4 regions of the Ralstonia psammae genome follow, and region 4 is predicted to be linked to each of the others. Evidence: predicted binding sites of a transcription regulator. Region 4 holds the regulator's gene; each other region holds the start of a gene.
What was found. The regulator FNR, encoded in region 4, switches genes on or off when oxygen is low (the NO sensors DNR and NnrR bind a similar motif). The targets are predictions, from matches to a motif close to TTGATNNNNATCAA.
Positions count from the first base shown of each region.

Region 1: R2N16_RS08845 (DUF2249 domain-containing protein) is a predicted target of FNR. The motif match lies at 2,171-2,184, and genes of this name have one in related genera.
Region 2: R2N16_RS19150 (ribonucleoside triphosphate reductase) is a predicted target of FNR. The motif match lies at 2,833-2,846, and genes of this name have one in related genera.
Region 3: R2N16_RS16910 (universal stress protein) is a predicted target of FNR. The motif match lies at 4,932-4,945, and genes of this name have one in related genera.

Region 1 covers NZ_CATZBU010000003.1:453,112-459,044, reverse strand. Annotated here, with positions in the region: gene R2N16_RS08850 (nitric-oxide reductase large subunit) at 1-1,768, opposite strand, end outside; gene R2N16_RS08845 (DUF2249 domain-containing protein) at 1,801-2,091, opposite strand; gene nirK (copper-containing nitrite reductase) at 2,363-3,862, shown strand; gene R2N16_RS08835 (formylglycine-generating enzyme family protein) at 3,879-4,670, shown strand; gene R2N16_RS08830 (SCO family protein) at 4,667-5,254, shown strand; gene R2N16_RS08825 (fumarylacetoacetate hydrolase family protein) at 5,273-5,933, opposite strand, start outside.
Region 2 covers NZ_CATZBU010000011.1:35,484-41,416, reverse strand. Annotated here, with positions in the region: gene murI (glutamate racemase) at 1-747, shown strand, start outside; gene R2N16_RS19160 (dicarboxylate/amino acid:cation symporter) at 808-2,085, opposite strand; gene R2N16_RS19155 (DHCW motif cupin fold protein) at 2,455-2,796, shown strand; gene R2N16_RS19150 (ribonucleoside triphosphate reductase) at 2,932-4,995, shown strand; gene nrdD (anaerobic ribonucleoside-triphosphate reductase) at 4,992-5,168, shown strand; gene R2N16_RS19140 (anaerobic ribonucleoside-triphosphate reductase activating protein) at 5,131-5,844, shown strand; gene R2N16_RS19135 (Crp/Fnr family transcriptional regulator) at 5,851-5,933, shown strand, end outside.
Region 3 covers NZ_CATZBU010000008.1:137,431-143,363, reverse strand. Annotated here, with positions in the region: gene R2N16_RS16940 (helix-turn-helix domain-containing protein) at 220-1,020, shown strand; gene R2N16_RS16935 (BON domain-containing protein) at 1,111-1,758, opposite strand; gene R2N16_RS16930 (TraR/DksA family transcriptional regulator) at 1,799-2,161, opposite strand; gene R2N16_RS16925 (flavodoxin family protein) at 2,208-2,738, opposite strand; gene R2N16_RS16920 (BON domain-containing protein) at 2,785-3,438, opposite strand; gene R2N16_RS16915 (universal stress protein) at 3,472-4,311, opposite strand; gene R2N16_RS16910 (universal stress protein) at 4,352-4,852, opposite strand; gene R2N16_RS16905 (CBS domain-containing protein) at 5,137-5,604, shown strand; gene R2N16_RS16900 (YgaP family membrane protein) at 5,635-5,817, shown strand; gene R2N16_RS16895 (MgtC/SapB family protein) at 5,818-5,933, opposite strand, start outside.
Region 4 covers NZ_CATZBU010000002.1:177,481-183,413, reverse strand. Annotated here, with positions in the region: gene ccoG (cytochrome c oxidase accessory protein CcoG) at 1-537, shown strand, start outside; gene R2N16_RS04505 (FixH family protein) at 564-791, shown strand; gene R2N16_RS04500 (hypothetical protein) at 788-1,042, shown strand; gene fnr (fumarate/nitrate reduction transcriptional regulator Fnr) at 1,064-1,792, opposite strand; gene R2N16_RS04490 (sulfite exporter TauE/SafE family protein) at 1,975-2,718, shown strand; gene scpB (SMC-Scp complex subunit ScpB) at 3,206-4,057, shown strand; gene R2N16_RS04480 (pseudouridine synthase) at 4,148-5,932, shown strand.

The DNA.
Region 1 (5,933 bases), on a different contig from region 4:
AGCACAGCACGGGCCACTTGTACGCATTGAGCCACGGCGTGCCTTGCGTGCGGCGATAGTTCTGCAGCGCTTCGAGCCCGATCAGCGTGAGCGGCACCACTTCCAACGCCGAGAACACCGCACCCACCGAGATGATTGAGGTTGGTGTCCCCGTGAAGTACAGGTGGTGCAGCGTGCCAAGAATGCCGCCGAACAGGAACACGATCGTCTCGGCCACGATGGCGCGATTGGCGCTGCTGGCGCGAATCAGGCCCAGGCGCGTGAAGATGAGCGCGATGACGGCGGTGGCGAACACTTCAAAGAAGCCCTCGACCCACAGGTGGACGAGCCACCAGCGCCAGTACTCGATCATCGAATAGTGCGTGTGTTGGCCCCACACCAGCGAGGTCGAATAGAACCCGCCGATGCACGTGGCCGACAGGAACACCATGGCGATCAGCCCGCGCGATTCCGACGGCGTCTTCAGTGCCGGCCACAGTGCGCGGCCCAGCAGCACGACCCAGAACAGCAAGCCGACGAACAGCAGCAGCTGCCACACGCGGCCCATGCTGGTGTACTCCAGCCCCTGATTGCCGATCCAGAAGCCGAAGTCTGCACCGCGATGCTGCAGCGTGCCGAGCCAGCCGGTGGCGATGGAGCCCACCACGATAAAGATCAACGCCCAGAACAGCAGGTCAACGCCCAGCTTCTGAAACTTCGGTTCACGCCCCGACAGCAGCGGCGCAATGTACAGGCCCGTGGCCAGCCACGCCGTGGCAATCCACAGCACGCCCAATTGCGTGTGCACGGTGCGGCTGATCACATACGGCAGCACCTGCGCCAGCGGAATCCCGAAGAACGATTCACCTTCCACCGCATAGTGCGCGGTGATGGCACCCATGCCGATTTGCACCAGCATCAGCCCGATCACGGCAAAGAAGTACTTGCGCGTGGCCTTCATCGATGGCGTGGCGACCGCGTTGAGGAACGGATCGGCCGGCAGCGGCGCAGCCTCTTCTTCGTGCTTGCTGCTGCCTTGCAGCCACAGCATGGCGGCAATACCGCCCAGCAGCAGCACGATACTGACCATTGACCACACGGCGGCACCGCCGGTCATGGTGTTGCCCACGAGCGGCTCATGCGGCCAGTTGCTCGTGTACGAGATGTCGGTCTCGCCCGGGCGGTCGGCAGCGGCGGCCCATGACGTCCAGAAGAAGAACGCCGCCAGGGCTTCGCGATCGGCCGGCTCGGGCAGCACGCCGGTGGCCATGGCGTATTGATCTCGCAACGTTGCCAGTGAAGGATCGGTGCCGAACAGCGCCTCGAAATGCTGGGCCACACCGCGGATGGCCTCCGCGCGCTCGCGCGACACGGTCAGGATGTCGTGATCTGCGTCGTACGTATTGCGGCGCATTTCCTCCTTCACGCTGGCATCGACGGCGGCTTGCTGCACGGTCGTCAGCGGTCCATCGGTATCGAACTGCTGATGCGCGCGGATGGCTTGCAGCGCTGTGGCTTCGCGGTGCAGCCAATCGGCAGACCAGTCAGGCGCAACGTAGCTGCCGTGGCCCCAGACGGTGCCAAGTTGCTGGCCACCGGCCGCCAGCCAGGCTTCCTGGCCGCGCTGGATCTGCTCGCCGGTAAAGAGCACGTCGCCCACAGAGGTGACAACGGCATGCGGAATCGGCGGCGCTGCCAGATAGATCTGCCGCCCCAGATAGCCCAATGCCCCGAACGACAGAATGAAGATCAGGCCGAGCCACCGCCACAGCCTCTGATTGTTTTTCATGACAAGGTTCCTTGCAGGATGCAGTCGGAAATTCAGGCGCCACCACCGCAGCCGCCACAGCAGTGGCCGGCGCTGGCGGCAGACGCCACCTTGGTGATGGCAACGCGCCACGTGCCGGGGCCGCGCTCAAGGTAGTCCCAGGAAAACTGCCCTGGGCGCTCGACTTGAAACTGCGACTGCAGCGGGCGTGGATCGTGATCGTTGATCAGCTCCAGGCTCTGGCCGATACCGAGTTCCCCAAAGGCGGAGAAGATCAGCGGATGGCGCTCGCGCGGCGCCAGCACGCGGAGGTCGAGCTGGATGGTGGAGGTGGACTGAGTCATGGGATTCCCTCTGTGGGTGTTGCATCAAAAAGATGCATTAAGGATGCAACTATATTAATGAGGAGAATCTCCGCCGTTATTGATGTATATCAGATGCTTGTTTTGTGGGCATCTTGATGTGGCGAATCACGCCACGACTGGGCTTGCCCGCCATGCGGCGGGGCGGATGTGCTGGTCGGGGCCGGTTTTCGTTTGCGCTGTATCAAAGCCCTACTGGCTGCCGGGGCCTAACGTGGAGCGGACGACACCAGACCGATATACGGGGGAAAAAATGAGCCGTCTTCACACCGTCCGCAGCCTGATGCGCGCGGGCTTGATTTCTGTGGTGCTGGGCGCAGTGCTTGCGGGCACTGCGGCCCGCGCCGCCAGCGCCAAGTTGCCGGGCGACTTTGGCCCGCCACGTGGCGAGCCGATCCACGCCGTCCTTACGAGTCCGCCGCTTGTGCCGCCACCAGTCCACCGGAACTATCCGGCCAAGGTCATCGTGGAACTGGAAGTGGTCGAGAAGGAAATGCAGATCTCCGAAGGGGTCAGCTACACCTTCTGGACGTTCGGGGGCACCGTTCCCGGCAGCTTCATCCGCGTGCGGCAGGGCGACACGGTGGAGTTCCACCTCAAGAACCACCCGGGCAGCAAGATGCCGCACAACATCGACCTGCACGGCGTGACAGGGCCGGGCGGTGGTGCAGCGTCGAGCTTTACCGCACCGGGCCATGAATCACAGTTCACCTTCAAGGCGCTCAACGAGGGCATCTACGTTTATCACTGCGCCACCGCGCCCGTGGGCATGCATATCGCCAACGGCATGTACGGCCTGATCCTGGTCGAACCGCCCGAGGGCTTGCCCAAGGTTGATCACGAGTACTACGTCATGCAGGGCGACTTCTATACCGCCGGCAAGTACCGCGAGAAGGGCCTACAGCCGTTCGACATGGAAAAGGCCATCGACGAGCGCCCGAGCTACGTGCTGTTCAACGGTGCGGAAGGCGCGCTCACTGGTGACAAGGCGTTGCACGCCAAGGTGGGTGAAACGGTACGCATCTTCGTTGGCAACGGCGGGCCCAATTTGGTCTCCAGCTTCCACGTGATCGGTGCCATCTTTGACCAGGTGCGCTACGAGGGCGGCACCAACGTGCAGAAGAACGTGCAGACCACGTTGATCCCGGCGGGCGGCGCGGCGGTTGTGAAGTTCACCGCGCGCGTGCCGGGAAGCTATGTGCTGGTTGACCACTCGATCTTCCGTGCCTTCAACAAGGGCGCCATGGCCATCCTCAAGGTGGATGGCCCAGAGAACAAGCTCGTCTATTCCGGCAAGGAGCTGGATTCCGTGTACCTGGGCGATCGTGCCGCACCCAACATGAGCGCCGTCACCAGGGCGACCCAGGCGTCGGAGAGCGGCACGCTGACGGTCCAGGATCAGGTGCAGGCAGGGCGCGCGCTGTTTGCGGGCACGTGCTCGGTGTGCCATCAGGGCAACGGCGCCGGGTTGCCGGGCGTGTTCCCGCCACTGGCCAAGTCGGATTTCCTGGCAGCAGACCCGAAGCGTGCGATGAATATCGTGCTGCATGGCCTGAACGGCAAGATCAAGGTCAACGGTCAGGAGTACGACTCCGTCATGCCGCCGATGACGCAGCTCAATGATGACGAGGTCGCCAACATCCTGACCTACGTGCTCAACAGCTGGGACAACCCTGGCGGCCGCGTGAGCGCAGACGACGTGAAGAAGGTGCGTGCCCAGCCGGCACCCGCCAAGGCCGTGGCCGAACATTAAGCGGATCTGCACGACCATGGCCCGCCTGACCTTGCACATTGCTGCCATGTTGATGGCGCTGGCCGGTGCCGCCGCACACGGTGCCGCCTATGTGCAGTTGCCCGGCGGTGATTTCGACAGCGTGCTGCCGCAGAACGCACCGGGGCTGCCGCAGCGGGTGCGCATCGAGCCATTTGAGTTGCGCGCCACGCCCGTCACCATCGGCGAATTCCAGGCCTTCGTGCAACGTCATGAGGCTTGGCAGCGTGGCCGTGTGCCGCAAGTCTTTGCCGGCAAGGCCTACCTTGCCGACTGGGCCGACGCGACACACGCCGATGCGCAGGCATCGCCGCAAGCGCCGGTGACCGGCGTGAGCTGGTTTGCCGCGCGCGCCTATTGCGAAAGCGAAGGCGCGCGGTTGCCGACGTGGCTGGAATGGGAGTTTGCCGCCGCGGCCGACGCCACCCGTGCTGACGCCCGGAACGACCCGCAATGGGCCCAACGCATTCTCGGCTGGTACGAGCGACCCGCCACGCGTGTGTTGCCACCCGTTGGCGGCCCAGCGGATGTCCATGGCGTACGCGATCTGCACGGCCTGATCTGGGAGTGGGTCGACGATTTCAATGCACTGTTCATTGCCGGAGACAGCCGCACCCAGGGCGACCCCGACAAGCAGAAGTTCTGCGGCGCCGGTGCCATCAGCATCGTGCGTCGCGACAGCTACGCCGTGCTGATGCGCGTGGCGTTGCTGTCTTCACTTGAAGGCGCAGATGCCACAGGCAGCCTCGGCTTTCGCTGCGCCCGATCCCTCAATGGAGATCATCCATGATGTTCACGACTTTCATCCGACGCGCCTTCGCGGCGCTCCTGCTGGCCGGCGCGACGGCCAGTGCCCTTGCTGCGGGGCCGCTCGCCCCGGGCTCGCTGTATCAATCCGATGTGGTGCTGACTGACCAGAACGGCCGCGTCTTTCACCTGGCCGACCTGCGCGGCGAGCCGGTGCTCGTGAGCATGTTCTATTCGTCGTGCCAGATGGTCTGTCCCATGATCTTCGAGACCATTCGCGCGACCCTGGCCAAGGGAGGCACGCCCGCGCACGATGGCGTGCGTGTCCTGATGGTGACGGTCGACCCTGACCGCGACACCGTTGCAGCGCTCAAGAAAACTGCCGCCGCGCACAATGCGGATGCGCACTGGCAGCTTGCCCGTGCCAACGCCAGCGGCACGCGCGAGGTGGCGGCATTGCTGGGCGTGCAATACCGTCGTCTGGCCGATGGCGATTTCAACCATTCGAGCACGATCCTGCTGCTGGATGCGGAAGGGCGCATCAATGCGCGCACCAATACGCTGGGCGCCGTGGACCCAAAGCTGGTGGGTGCCATGCGCAAGCTGGTGGCGGCGCAGCCGCACTGAGCGTGCGGCACCGTATGCCTAGGCCCTGGTGTAGGCGGCCACCGTCTGCGTCTGCACGCCGAGGCCGTCGATGCCCAGGCACATGATGTCGCCTGCGCGTAGATAGCGCGGTGGCTTGGCGCCCATGCCCACGCCGGGCGGTGTGCCGGTGCAGATCAGATCGCCCGGGTGCAGTGTCATGAAGCGGCTGACGTAGCTCACCAGATGCGCTACGCCAAACACCATGGTCGCTGTGTTGCCCCGCTGCGCGCGTTCGCCATTGACGTCGAGCCACAGGCCAAGCGATTGCGGGTCGGGCACTTCGTCACGTGTGACCAACCATGGGCCGACGGGGCAGAAGGTGTCGCAGCCCTTACCCTTGTCCCACGTGCCACCGCGCTCAAGCTGGAACTCGCGCTCGGACACATCGTTCACCACGCAATAGCCTGCCACGTGCGAGAGCGCTTCTTCGCGTGAAACATCGCTCGCGGTCTTGCCAATCACTACACCGAGTTCAACTTCCCAGTCGGTCTTTACCGACCCGCGCGGCAGCATGACTGCATCGTTGGGGCCGTTCAATGCGCTGTTGGCCTTGAGAAAGATGATGGGTTCTGCTGGGGGCGGCAAGCCGGCCTCGGCTGCGTGGTCGGCATAGTTCAGGCCGATCGCGATGATCTTGCCGATGCCGCTCCATGGCACG
Region 2 (5,933 bases), on a different contig from region 4:
CTCTACCTGGCGGATTCCCGCCATGCCCCTTACGGGGAAAAATCTCCCGAATACATTGCCGACCGCACGCTGCGTGTGTGCGAATGGCTGGTCGACCAGGGCTGCAAGGCGTTGGTGATCGCGTGCAACACCGCCACGGCGCAGGCCGTGCATGTGCTGCGTGAAAAGCTGGCAGTGCCGGTGATTGGTGTTGAGCCGGGTTTAAAGCCAGCAGTTGCCGCGTCCAAGAACCGTGTGGTCGGCGTGCTCGCCACCGAGAGCACGTTGCGCAGCGAGAAGTTTGCACGCCTGCTGGCGGCCGCCTCCGGCGATTGCACGGTGCTGAGCCAACCCGGCTACGGCCTCGTCCCCCTGATCGAACGCGGCGACACCCACTCGCCTGCGGTGCGGGAACTGCTGCAGGCCTATCTACACCCGATGCTCGATGCGAATGCCGACACGTTGGTGCTCGGCTGCACGCACTACCCGTTTCTGGAAGGTGCCATCCGCGAGATTGCAGGCGATCGGCTGACATTGATCGACACCGGTCACGCCGTCGCGCGCCATCTGGGGCGTACGCTGACGGCGGCGGGATTGCAGGCGGCGGGCCAACCCGCATCGCCGCGCTTCATGAGCACCGGCGACGTGCTTCCGCTGCAAGCCATGGTGGCCGCATTGCTGGGAGAAGCGCCGATGGCACAGCACGTCGACATTGGTGACGCGCCCCAGAGCCCGGCCGTGGCTTCGCTTACTTCTCACCCCGAATAACGCCGCCCACATATGACAACGCCGCCCTGGAAGGCGGCGTGTTGTCATCTTGGCTGAACGTCAGCCGACGATCGGCTGCACTGCAGGTTCGGTGACTCCCGCCACCTCTTCCTCTTCTGCCGGCTCATATTTCGCCACCACCGCCGTGGCCAGGCTGTTGCCGATCACGTTGGTGGCCGTGCGGCCCATGTCGAAGAACTGGTCGATCCCGATGATCAGCAGCAAGCCGGCTTCGGGCAGGTGGAACATCGGCAGCGTGGCCGCCACCACCACCAGCGAAGCACGCGCCACGCCAGCCATACCCTTGCTCGTGAGCATCAGCACCAGCAACAGCGTGACCTGTTGGGTGAAGCTCATCTCGATGTTGTAGGCCTGCGCGATGAACAGCACCGCAAACGCCTGGTACATCATCGAGCCATCGAGGTTGAACGAGTAACCCAGCGGCAGCACAAAGCTCGAGATGCGCTTGGGCACACCAAAGCGGTCCAGCGCTTCAATCGTCTTCGGGTAAGCGGATTCGCTGCTTGCGGTCGCAAACGCCAGCAGCGTCGGCTCGCGAATCAGCCCCAGCAGGCGGCCCAGCGAACGGCCGAGCAACACGTAGCCGACGAAGAACAGGATCGCCCACAGCAGCGCCAGGCCCAGGTAGAACTCGCCGATCAGCTTGCCGTACGTCCACAGCACGCCCACGCCCTCCACCGTGATGGCAGCGGCCATGGCGGCAAACACACCCAGCGGCGCAAAGCGCATCACGTAGTCGGTAATGCGGAACATCAGCTTGGTCAGCTCTTCCAGGCCACGGCCGATCACGCTGTCCATCGGGTTCTTCATCGTCGACAGCGCGGCGCCGAAAAACAGCGAGAACACCAGGATCTGCAGGATCTCGTTGGTGGCCATGGCCTCCACGATGCTGCGCGGGAACACGTGCGTGATGAACGCCTTGAGCGTGAAGTCGCCCGTCTTCAGGCCCGAGGTGGCCGACACATCCGGCAGCGCGAGGTTCATGTGCACACCCGGCTGGAAGAAGTTGACCAGCAGCATGCCCAGCGCCAGCGACGTGGCCGACGCGCACACAAACCAGACCATCGCGCGCAGGCCCACCCGGCCGACCGAGCGGCCACCGCTCATGCTCGCCAGGCCCGTCACCAGGGTCGAGAACACCAGCGGCGCGATGATCATCTTGATCATGCGCAGAAAGATGTCCGTGATGATGCTGAAGTACGAAGCGATGTCCTTGGCCGCCGCGGCGTCCTTGGCGTATTCGTGGCAACCCCAGCCGACAGCAATGCCCAGCAGCATTGCCAGCCCGATGTGAGAGGTCAGACGTTTGGTGTTCAAGACTTTCTCCAAGGAATATCCGTGGCCGGAGGGACGGCGCACGCAGACGCGGATCTCATGGGGCCAAGGGCCGGCCCAAGCTCGTCACGCTTTGTAAAAAGCGACGATATTAGAGAAGCGCATGGCGATCGTTATGTCGATGTTGCATAGCACCATGCAATTTCTGCATACATTGATATGGCGCCTCTGGCGCTCTGCTGCGATGCCGCATGGGCAGTGGAATCGGCCGGCGCGCGGCGGATTATTGAGCCGCACGCAATGCCGTCGGGGCGTACCAACAAGCGCCGTTTAAAGCACATGAAATGCGACGCTTGCACCACGTAAGCCGCTGATACCATCGTGGACTTACGTCACCCACCGGAGCCCGCGATGAAAATGGCACCCTTCGCCTTTGGCACGACCGACTGGTCCGCCGTTGAACCGACCGAACACACTGGCGAGACCGGCATGGCGATCTGGCGCACCCGCTACTTTGGCGACGCGTCGAACCGCATCCGCGTGCGCATGGTCGAGTACACGCCCGGCTACCTGGCTGACCACTGGTGCAAGAAGGGCCACATCCTGTTCTGCCTGGATGGCGAGCTGGAAACCACGCTGGAAGACGGCCGCAAGTTCACGCTCACGCCCGGGATGAGCTATCAGGTGGGCGACGATGCTGAAGCCCATCAGTCGTACACCAAGAATGGCGCCCGGCTGTTCATCGTCGACTGACAGTGACACGCACTTTCCGCGTCACACACGAACCGGTTGACCGGGGTCAAGCGATTCAAAAATCCAGGTCATTCAGGCTCATTGACCACAATATGTAGTGCTAGTCTGACTCCATACCACTAGATGGAGTACCCCATGACGAGCACACAGGTCAGCAGGCAAGTCACCAAGCGCGACGGTTCATTGGCACCGTTTGATGCGCAGAAGATCCGCCAGGCCATCGCCGCAGCCGGCCAGGCCATCGGCGAATTCGACACCGTCGAGGCGCAGCGCCTGACCGCGGGCGTGCTCGGACATCTCGCCCCGCTTCCCTGCCCTGATATCGAAATCATCCAGAACTGCGTGGAAGAGGTACTGGTGAACGCCGGCTATTGGCGCACCGCGCGTGCCTACATCGTCTACCGCGAGCAGCACGCCCGGCTGCGTTCGCTCAAGCACACGCTGGTCGACGTCGAGAGCACGATGGACGAGTACCTTGAGCAGCGCGACTGGCGTGTCAATGCCAACGCCAATCAGGGCTACAGCCTGGGCGGGCTGATCCTGAACGTGGCGGGCAAGGTCACGGCCAACTACTGGCTCTCGCACGTCTACAGCCCCGAAGCCGGTGCGGCGCACCGCGAAGGCGACCTCCACATCCACGATCTCGACATGCTCTCGGGCTACTGTGCAGGCTGGTCGTTGCGGCAGTTGCTGACGGAAGGCTTCAACGGCGTGCCGGGCAAGGTGGAAGCCACGCCGCCGCGGCATATGTCCGCAGCCATCGGGCAGATCGTCAACTTTCTCGGCACGCTGCAAAACGAGTGGGCCGGCGCGCAGGCGTTCAGCTCGTTCGATACGTACATGGCGCCGTTCATCCGCCGCGACGGGATGTCGTATGCGGCGGTAAAGCAATCCATGCAGGAGCTGATCTACAACCTGAACGTGCCCAGCCGCTGGGGTACGCAAACGCCGTTCACCAACCTCACGTTCGACTGGACTTGCCCAGCCGACCTGCGCGAACAGATTCCGTACATCGGCGGCGAAGAGATGCCCTTCACCTACGGCGATCTCCAGCCCGAGATGGACATGATCAACCGCGCGTACATCGAGGTCATGATGGCCGGCGATGCGAAGGGTCGCGCGTTCACGTTCCCGATTCCCACCTACAACATCACGCCCGATTTCGATTGGGAACACCCGAACACCACGCTGCTGTTCGAGATGACGGCGCGCTACGGGTTGCCCTACTTCCAGAACTTCCTCAACTCCGATCTGGAGCCGCACATGGTGCGCTCGATGTGCTGCCGACTGCAGCTGGACCTGCGCGAGCTGCTCAAGCGCGGCAACGGGTTGTTCGGGTCGGCAGAGCAGACAGGGTCCATTGGTGTGGTGACCATCAACTGCGCACGGCTGGGCTATCTCCACGCCGGCGACGAAGCGGCGCTGCTGGCGCGGCTCGACACGCTTCTCGCCCTCGGCCGCGACGTGCTGGAGGTAAAGCGCAAGTTCGTGCAGCGGCTGATCGACCGGGGGCTGTATCCGTACACGCGCCGCTACCTGGGCACGCTGCGCAACCACTTCAGTACGCTGGGCGTGAACGGCATCAACGAGATGGTGCGCAACTTCACGCGCGATGCCGATGACATCACCACACCATTCGGCCACGCCATGGCGGTACGCCTTCTCGACCACGTGCGCCAGCGCATGACGGAATTCCAGGAAGCGACGGGGCACCTGTACAACCTCGAAGCCACGCCCGCAGAGGGCACGACCTACCGCTTCGCCCGCGAAGACCGCAAGCGCTGGCCAGGCATCCTGCAAGCCGGCACGACCGAGCAGCCGTATTACACCAACTCCAGCCAGTTGCCCGTGGGCTACACCGATGACCCGTTCGAAGCACTGGCGCGCCAGGAAGCGCTGCAGAGCAAGTACACGGGCGGCACGGTGCTGCACCTCTATATGAACGAAGCGATCTCATCGCCGCAGGCGTGCAAGGAACTCGTGCGCCGGGCGCTGGCGAACTTCCGCCTGCCGTACATCACCATCACCCCGACGTTTTCGATCTGCCCGAAGCACGGCTATCTGTCTGGCCATCACGCGTTCTGTCCGAAATGCGATGCCGAACTGCTGGCCCAGCAGCCTCACACCAAGTGCGACTGCACAGCGGCGGGCGTTCCAGGTTCTTCCACCCACCTCCATCACGAAGGAGCCTCCGTATGAGCACCGTTGCACAAACCGCCAACCTCACCGTTGCACTCGACGACAGCCAGCGCACGCGCTGCGAAGTCTGGACCCGCGTGATGGGCTATCACCGGCCCGTCAGCTCGTTCAACATCGGCAAGCAAGGGGAATTCCGTGAACGCCGCTTCTTTGTTGAAGACCGCGCCCGCTGAGCCGCCGCACTGCCCGCCGCCGGCCATCGGCGGCCTGGCACCGTTCTCCAGCGTCGACTGGCCTGGGCAGCTTGCGGCAGTGGTGTTCGTGGCCGGCTGCCCATGGCGCTGTCATTACTGCCACAACCCGCACTTGCAGACGCGGGCACGCACGCTGGATTGGGATGATGTCTTCGCGTTTCTGCAGCGCCGCGCGGGCCTGCTCGATGCGGTCGTCTTTTCCGGCGGTGAACCGCTGAGCGAGCCGCACCTGCCGCAGCTGATGCGCGACGTGCACGCCCTCGGCTACAAGATTGGCCTGCACACCGGCGGCATCTATCCGGCGCGCCTGGCCGACGTGCTGCCGCTGGTGGACTGGGTGGGGCTCGACATCAAGACCAGCGCACCGCGCTACGACGCGCTCACGGGCCGCCGCGGCAGCGCCGCGCCGGTCGACGCGTGCCTGGATCTTCTGCTGCAAAGCGGCGCCGCATTCGAGTGCCGCACCACGTGGCACCCCGATTGGCTGCCGGAACCACAGCTCCTTGCGCTGGCGCAAAACCTCAGCCAGCGCGGCGTGAAACACTACGCACTACAAGCCTACCGAAGTGCCCCCGGAACCCCGGCCATCACGCTGCCCAGCGAGGGCACCCAGCGCGCATTGGCCGCCTGCTTTTCTTCTTTCTGTTGCCGGTGACACACCATGCACGACAGCCTCAATGTGGGCGATCTGCTCAAGCACAGCCCGCTGTTCCAGGACTTCGACGACGATGACATGGCCGTGCT
Region 3 (5,933 bases), on a different contig from region 4:
ACGCCCCCCGGGAAACCCTGCCGCCGTTGTCAGGGAACCCTGACAACGGCATGGCGCATCCCGACGACCATCTCAGCGCAGCCTGATTTCGCGCAAACGCCGCGCCTCCGATACTGTGCATACGGACACCAGGCCTTGATGGAAGGCAGTGACCGGATACCCACCACCTCACCGAGGATGTGTGGCTAAGAGACCACAGACGCCTTCCGGAGCCGCCCCATGATTCCGCGCACCATCGAGTCCCCTGCCCCCCTCGAAACTCGCCATCCCGCTGCGCATCCGCAGCTCAGGCTCGTCCGCGACATAACGCAGGCTCGCCAGACAACGTCACTCATCCCCAGCAGCCAGTGCGCCAATTGCATGATGCACTGGGCCTGCATCGCGAGCGCTGTGCCATCCGCACAACGCGAACAGCTGGACCACATGGTGCACACGTGGCGCAAGATCGCCAGGGGCGAAGCCCTCTTTCGGGCGGGGGATACTTTCCACGCGCTGTATGCCATCCGGTCCGGATCGTTCAAGACAGTGGTATCGCACCCCAACGGCGCAAATCACGTCACCGGATTCCAACTGGCGGGTGAAACGCTTGGGCTCGACGGCATTGCCGCCGATCGCCACACCTGCGATGCGATTGCCCTGGAAGACAGCACCGTCTGCTCCATGCCCTTCCATTGCATCGAAGACCTGTGCCAGGACATCCGCCCACTCCAGCATCGCCTTCATCAATTGATGGCCGAAGAGATCGTGCGCGAGTCGGGGCTCATGCTGCTGCTCGCCGGGTTGAGCGCGGAAGCGCGTGTTGCCACCTTCCTGCTGAACCTCTCCACGCGCATGCAGGACCGCGGGTACTCCGCTTTGAGCTTCACCCTGCGCATGACCCGCGAGGAAATCGGCAGCTACCTTGGCATGCAACTGGAGACCGTCAGCCGTGCGCTGTCGAGGTTCCAGCGCGAAGGCTGGATCATCGTGAGCGGCAAGAACATCGAGCTGACTGACATGGCGGCGCTCACGGAGCTTTGATCGCCCTGCCCGCCACAAAAGAATGACGCCGCCCCGCTTTTTCTGGTGGGGCGGCGTGTTTGCATTCCTGCCCGATGTCCAACCTGACGGTTACGGCGCGATCTGGAGATGATCTATCACTTCCGTCACGCCAGGTGCGGACCATGCCGCGCCCTTGGCCGCGCGCCGCTCCGATGCGGAACCGATGTGGCCGCTGAGCGTCACCGTGCTGCCCTGAACGGAGACGCGGATGTGGTCGGCTTCACGCGCGGCATGCCGCTTGAGCGCCGCGCCGATCTGCTCGGCAACATTGGCCGGCACCACGCGCGCTTTGATCTGCAGCCGATTGATCAGGCCCGCTACACCGCGCAGCGATCCCACCGCATGCGCTGCCTGTTCGCTCTGGTAGGGCCAGTCCACCTCACCCGAGAGCGTCACCCAGCCGTTTTCGACCAGCACCTCGATGCGGTTGGACGGCAGGCTGACCTGCCATTCAAGCGCGTCACGGGCCGCTTGAGCAACATCTGCGTCCGTGTGTGCTCCCGGCAGGCGAACTTCGACTTTCTGCACGACACCACGCACGCCAGCCACACGTTCGGCTGCATGCTCGGCTGCGAGCTTCTCCATGTAGCTGTGCACGTGGCCGGTCAGTGTCACCACGCCGTTTTCCACTTCCACACCAATCGCTGCGGCATCCACCGCAGGTTCCCAAAGCAGTTCGTCGTTGACGTCCTGCTTGATACCCAAATCGCTTTTCATCACTCGCTCCTGCTAGGTCCTGCTAGAGATCGTCGCCTCGCTATGCCCAGCGGCGCTCATGCGCCGTTTGACAAGATAGACAGCGCATGGCGGTCGGCTGGGCTTGCAGGCGCAAAAACGGAATCGCTTCGCCACAATCGACGCAGATACCGTAGTTGTGCTGCTGCATGCGCTCGCGTGCAGCGCTCAGCTCCTCAAGCTCGCTTCGGTAACGGGCGAGCATGACGTCGTTCGTCTGGTCCCCTGCCTCTTCATCAGCAAGCTCCGCGTTTTCGAACGGCGCTTCACGCGGCACCGGCTCAGCAGATGCTCCCAACGCGGCCAACTGGCGCTGCACGCGCGCTTCCTGCTCGTCGAGCAAACTCCTCAGCCGGCCCCATTGCGCCTCGGTAAAGCGGGTCATGCCCAGTCTCCTACGGTTGATTCAGTGTCAAACTGCGTGCCCGGCTTCAGGCCTCCGTTGGTGAGAGCCAGGCCGGCCGCTGTCTGGATTGCTCCCACCGGCCAGCGGTCTTCACCTGATCGATAAAGCCCGCCATCTCTTCCTGCGACAACCCGCTGAGCACGTCGCGCTGGAACAGCGCTAGCACCGGCGCCGGAATGGTGGCAGTGATGCGCATGATCTCTTCGACAGCCCTGAACGCCCCGCGGGCCGCCATGACACAAATCACGGACAACTGCCTGGACGCCGGCAATTGGTCAGCCAGGAAGTCCCGCATGGGCGACGCCAGGTGGCCCATCCAGATGGGTGCGATCACGATGACGTGTTCGACTTCATCAAGCGGTGGACCTTCATAGCGGTACTTGGCGCGCGCATGGAATACCGTTTCGATCACGCAGCGCGCATCGCCCAGGAAGCCGGCGCGCGGATGTTCGTCCGTCACTTCGGCAAGTTGCCATCCGCTCTGCGCAGCCATCTGCTCTGCCACCTGACGTGCCGTACCGGTGCGCGAGTAGTACACGATCAGCTTCTTTTCCATCTCGTACTCCAGGGATTTCAAAAGCAATGGAACGGGTCAATTGCCTCTAGGAGCCGACCCACATCTGATCGACGACGGCACGCACGCCCGGCGCGTCCCATGCGGCCTCACGGGCCGCACGGCACTCGTTGAGGTTGCGCAGCGGCCCGTACAAGGTCACCGTCCCTTCCGCCACGGAAACACTGAGGCGCGAGGCGTCGACCGCAGCTTGGCGTTGCAGCGCCTTTGCAATGCGATCGCACAGATCGGCTGGACCCGCAGCGGGGCGCAATGTCAGCGCATTGGCCACAGACTTCACGCCGCGCACCTTGCGCACGGTGTCCAGCGCCGCGCGACGCTGGAAGTCCTGGTCGACTTCGCCGCGCAGGGTCACGGCCCCGTCTTCGACGGTGATCCGGACGGCATCCGGCGGCACCGATGCATTCCAATGCAACGCACTGCTGATCGCCTGTGCAATCTCGTCATCCGGGCGTTCCATATCCGGCGGCATCCTTACATCCACATGGACGACAAGCGCGGTCACGCCGGCAACACGCCGGATCGCCTCTTCAGCGGCGTGCTTGTCGGCAAACGTGTCGACGCCACCGGAGAGTGTGATGACGCCGTCCTTGGCCTGCACGGCAAAGCGACTGGCATCCACCGCCGGGTCCCATTGCAATTCTTCTTCGACATCGTGCTTGAGCTGGATATCGTTCTTCATGGGGATCTCCTAAGATTCCATCCCGGTCGAGGCCTAGTGCGACATCAGCGCCGGCACAGTCATCGTCTTCAGCAGCGTGCGTGTCACCCCGCCCAGCACCAGTTCGCGCAGGCGGCTGTGCCCGTAGGCGCCCATCACGATCAGATCGGCATTGAAATCGGCCGCCCGAGAGAGCAGCAATTCACCCACGGCGGCGTCGGAATCTGCGCAGTCGGCCTCTTCCACCGTCGTATGGATGCCGCGCGCGTTCAGCGCACGTGCTACCTGACCCACCGTGGTTTCTTCTGCCCAGTGCCTTGGCCGGGTGCTGGTGATCTGCAGCACGCGCACATTCGCGCCGGTCATCATTGGCATGGCATCGTGCAGCGCGCGCGCCGATTCGCGCCCACCGTTCCAGGCCACCAGCACGCGCTGTGGCAACGCCGTGAAGTTGCCCGCATACGGCACAACCAGCACCGGGCGGCCCGACTCCAAGACCAGTGTTTCCACAAAGTCGACGGCGATGAATTCATCCGCGTCGTCGTGGTTCCGTTGTCCGACGACCAGAAGATCGGCCTCCCGTGCTTCACGCAGCACCAGCGCCACAGGGTCGCCTTCCACTGCACGCCACTCCGTTTCCACGGAAAGCGCCTCCGTCGCCTGGCGAAAGCGCGCGTGCACGGCATCCCGGATGCTGTCCCGCCGGATGCGGTCTTCCTCCAGATAGCGGGCAGCGTTCTCCATCATGTAGAACCAGCTGAGGCTTGGCGCAAAGCTCGCATAGATGCCGACAAGTTTGGCGTTGTGCGCCTGTGCGTACTGCGCCGCAAGGTTGAGGCGGTGCATGGCGCGTTCGCTGCGGTCCAGATGCACCATCACGCTGGCGTAGCTCATGGTCAGATCCCGATGTCGTGTCAGAAGATGAGTCACCCGGTTAGGCAATGACGGCATTGCTCAGGGGTTCCGTAGCCGCGTGCGGTGTTTCCGACGGCAATGCGCGGACCAGCAGCACCGGCAGCGTGCTCAGGCGTATCACGCTCTCGGCCACACTGCCCAGCAGCAAACGCTGGAAGCCGCGTCGCCCATGCGTGCCCAGCACCACGGCTTGGGCACCGACGTTGTGGGCCGCCTGCTCAATGGCAGTCCCGATATCGAACGTCCCGATGGGATCGTCAACCACCACGCTGTGGACGTGCACGCCTGCCTTTTCGGCCTTGGCACGCGCGTCGGCAACGATTTGTTTGCCTTGTTTGACCAGTGCCTCGGTAAAGGCGCCGACATCGATATAGCCAACGTCGTACATCAGATACGAGTTGTCGATCACGTGGGCGATGACCAGCTCAGAACCAAGCTTTTGTGCAAGCTGGATTGCCTCATCCAGCGCGCGATTTGCCGTAGGACTGCCATCCACCGCTACCAGAATCCTGTCGTACATGATGTGCCTCCAACGAATCCGTTATCTGCCCCCAGCGGGCTGGCTGAATTCCATGTTGGACCACTTGGCGGATCACCCCTTGATTTACATCAGCGTTTGGCTAGCCGGACCGGTGCGCAATGCCAGTTGATCTGCCTCAATGGGACGAGCCCAACGCTCGATAGACTTGTCAGCCATCCGCTGCCCTTCTGGTGTGCAGTCGAAGGTCACGGCACCTTGTGCAGGATCAACCTCTGACACCGGCCCGTTCTTATAGTGAAAACGTACGCGCATCGGAGTTCAGCATGAGGGTCGACGAGATTTGTTCCCACCGCATCGTCCACGTCCAGGCAACGGCAACGTTGCAGCAAGCCGCCCGGTTGATGCGGGATGAAGGTGCCCGGGCGTTGCTTGTCACGGAATTCACCCCGGGGGGGACGCGGGTGGTGGGCATCGTGACAGACCGGGACATGGTGGTGCACGGCATCGCCAGCTGCGACGATTGCACCCAGACCGCCGTATCGGAAGTCATGACGCGCGGTCTTCTGACCATCCACGATGACGCCGTGATCAGTGAAGCCTTGCGCTCGATGCTGAGCCACGGCCTGCACCGTCTGGCAGTGGTCGATCGTCAGCAACGGCTGGTGGGCATGCTCAGTCTGGACGACGCCATCCGCGCGATAGGCGGCGAATGGACCTTGCTGGCCGGCATTCTCGGCCGCGACAACGCTGGAAAATCACACCAGCATGCGCCGTCCGATTTGATTCTCTAATTCTTGACCCAACCCTTTAGGAGTATTGCCGTGTTGACCAATGTTGGAACCGCGGACCGCGCCGTCCGCATCTTGATTGGCATCGCCATGATTTTGCTTGCGGTTTTTGGCAAGGTCCCCGCGTGGGTTGGCTGGTTGGGGCTGATTCCTCTGGCGACGGGCCTGATCCGCATGTGCCCGCTCTATTGGGTGCTGGGCATTGGCCGGGATTGACTAGGCGACAAACCACAACAGCGCCCAGCTGAACAGAAGCATGGTCAGCAGACCGGTGATGACCCTGCCGGCAAAAGCGCGGCCTCCGCTGATGGCCACAACGACCTTTGAAAACG
Region 4 (5,933 bases):
TGCGATCAGGTCATGGACAAGATGCGCTACCCGCGCGGTCTGATCCGCTATACGTCGGAGCGGGCGATGCGTGATCGGCTCAGTCCGAAGGAAGCCCTTCGGCATCTGCTGCGCCCGCGCGTGCTGATCTATACCGGGATCATGCTGGTCCTCATCGCCGGCTTCATCGTGGCATTGGCGATGCGTCAGCCTCTCAAGGTTGACGTGATTCGCGATCGCGGTGCACTGGCGCGTGAAGTGGAAGGCGGCAAGATCGAGAACGTTTATCGCCTGCAGCTGATGAACGCGTCCGAGCACCCCGTGCGCGTGACCATCACCGCAGAGGGCATGCCGGAACTGGACGTGCAGGGCGGTCGCGGTGAGTCGACCACACTGGAACTGCCGCCGGCGGCCAACCGGCTGCTGCCCGTGCGTGTACGCCGGCCGGCCGACGACGCCGCCCCAGGCTCGCACAAGATCCGCTTCGTCATCCATGCAGACAGCGGTAGCGACAGCCTCGTACTGCGCGAACCGTCGAGCTTCATCGTGCCGCGCTGACGCGGCATCCCCAACAGGAGGCAACGATGCACGCAACGCAATCTTCCGCACCGGTCCGTCCCTGGTGGCGCGAGCCCTGGCCGTGGCTGCTGATGGCCGGGCCGTTCGTCGCCATGATCGGCTGTGGCGTCACCATCTGGCTGGCCATGTCACATCCCGATGCCGTTATTCACGACAACGTCGTGCGGCGCGGTTTAGTCGTCGAAAAGACGGCCGTCGCACCGGCGCATGCCATCCACGCGGAGGCCCGATGAAGCGTCGACTGCTGATGTGGATTCTGTGGCCGGCATTTCTGTCGGCCGCGCTGGCTGAGCTGGTGGTCTTTGCGGTGGTGGACCCCGCCGACCTGCGCTTCTTCGGCGAACAGATCACGGTGTCGGCCCAGGCGGTCTACACCATGTCGTTCTTTTTGTTCTGGTTGCTGTGCGGATTGTCGAGCGCGCTGACGCTCTATGTGTCGCCGGGCATCGGCAAACTCGAAGCGCATGAACACCCGCTCGTGTGAGCGGGCGCCATGGAAAGCAGCTTAGGTGGCCTGACCGCTCATGACCTGGCGCAGGCCGGCCAGGTCGATCAGCTTGACGTGCCGTTGGCGGATCTGAATGAGGCCCGCTTCGGCAAAGCGCGAGAACAGGCGGCTGACGGTTTCGAGCTTGAGACCCAGATAGCTGCCAAGTTCTTCGCGGCTCATGCGCAGCACAAATTCGGTGGAGGAATATCCGCGCTGGGCCGAACGCTTCGAGAGGTTGAGCAGGAACGCAGCGAGGCGCTCCTCCGCACGCATGGAACCCAGCGTGAGCAACATCAGATGATCCTGCGAGATTTCCTTGCTCATGATGCGCAGGAACTGATGCTGCAGCGAAGGCAGCCGGCGCGAAAGGTGTTGCAACTCGTCGTAGCGCACCACGCAGACTTCCGTATCTTCCAGCGCGGTAGCGTCCGACACGTGGCGCATATCGCCAATGCCATCGAGCCCGACGATTTCACCCGGCAGGTGGAACCCCGTGATCTGGTGGCGACCGTCTTCAAGCGTCAGGTGGGTTTTGAGCGTGCCGAAACGAATGCCGTAAACCGCTTCCAGCGGCTCACCCAGGGAGTAGAGCGATTGCCCCTTCTTAATGCGGATGCGCTCGCCGACCAAATCGTCCATTTTGCGCACGTCGTCCGAGTTCATTCCCACCGGCAGGCAGATTTGCCCGAGTACACAGGTGGAGCAACGCGAGGCTTGATCGGTAAGTGCGATTCGAGTGAGCACGGGGCGGGGGCGGCTGAATTTCGTGAAAGTGAAATGAGTAATTCTTGTGGTGCAACTCACGCTTATTATAACGGCGACCTTCTTGTCATCGGACATTTCCGATGCGGCAAATCGCGCCGATTACGCTTAGTTCGCAACAGTAAAACGAAAACTTTGGCCCATATCAAAGGAGCGTCAGAAAGATGAGTGCCGCGGCGCTGCTCAGCGTTTTTCTGATTGCATTGCTAGGCGGTGTGCATTGTCTGGCGATGTGCGGTGGTATTGCACTCGCGGCCGAACGTGGGGGCGTGGCGGTACGGATCGTGTCGCGTCGCAGGCTCTGGTTTGAGCAGGTCGTCATGCATGCGGGGCGGCTGACCACCTACGCGCTGCTTGGCGCAATCATGGGTGCGATGGGCGCGACCGTCTGGCGCCAGCAATGGCTGCCGATTCAACGCGGCTTGTTTGCCTTCGCCAGTGCGTTGCTGCTCGCCTACGGGGTTTTGCTGCTTGTGCGGTCTGCCGGAGATGCGTGGCGCAGTGTGTGGCTTGAGCGCTGGCTCGGCCGCGTCGCGGGTGGCCTGTCTCGAGTGGCCGCCACGCTGGGCGGCAGGCTGCAACGTCAGCCGCCGTTGCTGCGCCGGTATATCACGGGTATGGCGTGGGGGCTGGTGCCGTGCGGCATGGTCTACGGCGCATTGGCTGTGGCGTTGTTGGCAGGCAACGCTGCCTCGGGGGCCGTGGTCATGCTCGCCTTTGGTGCGGGTACGCTGCCCAACCTGCTGATGATGTCTGGCCTGGCCGGGTGGCTGCGCAGACTGTCGCGCCAGCGGTGGGTGCGAGGTGCGGCGGGCGTTGTCATCGCCATGTTCGGGGTCTGGGGGCTGGCGCACGCAATCTGGCTTCCAGAGATGCTCAACGCACATGGCTTCTGTCTGGTGCTGTAGGCGTTTAAAGCACGCGCAAATTGCCATCCGGCCTGGGACGAGAGGCTAGGACATCTTCCCGGTTGCGGCCCCGCGGGAAATTGCCCTACAATCGACAACAATTCGATTCGCCACCCGCGCAAATCAACAATCCCAAGCGCGGCGCCAAGCGATGCCATCCAGCGGTAAAGTCACCCTGGACAGTCGATTCGGGCGGGCTGCCATTCTTCGTTGGTAGTCGTCCGGCGCAGTATCCGTCCCCATGGCGGCGGAAGAAATTGCCCTTGTGGTGCCTGACCGGCACCGGATCAACTCGCTCCTCCGGCCCTACTTTGCGGGCATAGCCATTGCGTTTCGGTGCAGGGTTCAATTGAATCCATTGGCCTTTACGCGCCGGGCCCGGGCGGGCAACAGCATTCAGAAATGCCGCGTGCTTCGCGGCGGGACGACAAACCTCAAGCGTGATGGCGACTGGCCGCGCGCGAGCAATGACGAGCCGCTCAACCCGATGAATACCCAAGAGGCGAAAATCGTCCTCGAAACCGCGCTGATCTGCGCGCAGGACCCGTTGCGAGTCAATGACTTGCGCAAGCTGTTCGACGAAGATGTTTCCGCGGACACCATCCGAGTGCTGCTCGAAGAGCTGCGCCAGGACTGGCTGAATCGCGGTGTCGAACTGGTTGCGCTGGCGTCCGGCTGGCGCCTGCAGAGCCGCCCCGAGATGCGCATGTATCTCGACCGCCTGCATCCGGAAAAGCCGCCCAAGTACTCGCGCGCCGTGATGGAAACGCTGGCGATCATCGCTTATCGCCAGCCGGTCACCCGCGGCGATATCGAAGACATTCGCGGCGTTACGGTCAACACGCAGGTCATCAAGCAGATTGAAGACCGTGGCTGGATCGAAGTCATTGGGCATCGTGACGTGCCGGGCCGCCCGGCGCTGTATGCGACGACCAAGCAGTTTCTCGACGACCTTGGCTTGCGCTCGCTGGACGAGCTGCCACCGCTCGAAGATGCTCGCGCCCAGGTGCAGGCAAGCCTGCTGGAGCAGGGCGCCATCGAATTCGAGGGCGGTGCAATTGCGATGGAAGAGTTGACTGCGCTGGTCAACGACGCGCCGGAAGGTGCCGAGAGCGCAGAGGTTTCAGTGGCGGAAACGACGGAAACGGCGGAATCGCCCGTTGCTGAAGCTTCCGTTGACGTGGTCGCTGAAACGCAAGCGCAGCCTGAGGTGGCGGCGGGAGACGAGCCGGCCCTGGAAACCGAGTCGCAAGCGGTGAGTGTGGCTCACGTTGCGTCCGAAGATGAGTACAAAACACCGGTCGAGCCGCCTGCGGCTCCCGCCAATGAGCATTCGTAACGCTATGCCGGCCGCGCAGTTGGCGCATGGTCTGAACCCCTAGATTTGAAAGACGTTGTGAACACCCAGCCAGATTCCATGGATACACGTATGCCGGCCGATGCCGAAGCTCAGCCGCCGCGACAAGACGGCGGTGATGGGACTGAGGCCGCGCCTCGTCGCAAGGGATTGCGCCGCGGCTTGCGCAACCTCGTGGCTTCGCGCCGCCAGCAGCAGGACGGTCGCCCTGAAGGCGAAGCCGCTGATGCAGGTGGTGCAGACGCCGGCCAGCCTGCGCAACCGCGCAAGAGCCGCGCACCACGGGCACGCAAGCCCAAAGAGGCGGCGGCCGAGCCGGCGGTAGTTGCAGCAGAAGGTGCTGCGCCGACAGAACAGGCGCCAGCAGAAGGCCAGGGTGAGCGACGTGGCCCGCGTGGCCGTTTCGGCAAGAACCGTCGTCGCCAAGGCGAGGGCCAGCCGGCGGAACGCACCGAGCGCACCGAACGTACGGAAGGCGCTGGCGGCAAGAGTGCCGGCGGTCGGGGCAAGCAGCAGAACCGCAACGGAAAACCGCAAGGCAAGGCCGGCGGCCAGAACCCGAGTCGCGGGGGCAAGGCGCTGAAGGGTGGCAAGGGCTCCGAAGACGTCTTCCAGTACGTGATTTCCGGCGCGTACGACACAGAGGCCGACGCCGGCGGCGCGTCGCAGCCCCCCAAGGTGCGTGAGCTGACCTCCGACGACGATGCGCCCAAGCTGCACAAGATATTGGCTGATGCCGGCCTTGGCTCGCGCCGTGACATGGAAGACCTGATCTTGCAGGGTCGCGTCTCCGTGAATGGTCTGCCGGCCCACATTGGCCAACGCATTCTCGCTACCGACCAGGTACGCGTGAACGGCAAGCTGATCCAGCGCAAGCTGCCGAACAAGCCACCGCGCGTGCTGCTGTATCACAAGCCGTCCGGTGAAATCGTCAGCCAGTCCGATCCGGAAGGCCGTCCGACCGTATTCGATGCATTGCCGCGCATGAAGACCGGCAAGTGGGTCGCGGTCGGCCGCCTCGATTTCAATACCGAAGGCCTGCTGATCTTCACGACCTCAGGCGATATCGCCAACCGTTTCATGCACCCGCGCTATGGCGTGGAGCGTGAATACGCAGTGCGCACGCTGGGTGAGCTGGCCGAAACCGACCGTCAGAAGCTGCTGCACGGTATCTCGCTGCAGGACGGCGAAGCCAACTTCCTGCGCTGCGTCGATGGCGGCGGCGAAGGTGTCAACCACTGGTACCACGTCGCGCTGACCGAGGGGCGGAACCGCGAAGTCCGCCGCATGTTCGAGGCAGTCAACTTGACCGTGTCGCGCCTGATCCGTACGCGCTATGGCAGCTTCGTGCTGCCGCGCGGTCTTAAGCGCGGCCGCTGGCAGGAAGTTTCGGCCGAGGATGTGCGTACGCTGATGGGCACACTGGGCATGAAGGTGCCGACGGCCAGTTCTGGCGGTGGGCAAGACCGTCAGGGCAATCGTCGCCGTGGGCCTGCGCCGGTGCTGATGGGGCCGATGTCGTCCGGTTTTGCCGGAGAAGCAAACTTCCAGTCACGTGGTATGGGTGTTGAGAACGGCAATCGCGCGCAACCCGTGCAACGCCGTCAGCCCAACCCGCGTCAGCCGGATCCGATGCAAACGTCCATGGGCTACATCAATGTGGGCGGCCCGACCACGCTGACAGCGCGCAGCCGTATGGGCGACCGTGCGAATGGCCGGGGTGGTGCGGGGGCAGGCGGTGGGATGCGTGATGGCAATCGCACACCCGGCAACAAGCGCCCTGGAAAGAGTGGTGGTGGCATGCCGAATGGCAACAAGGCGCCGCGCGGTGGTGGCAAGCGCGGCGGTAAGCGCTAAA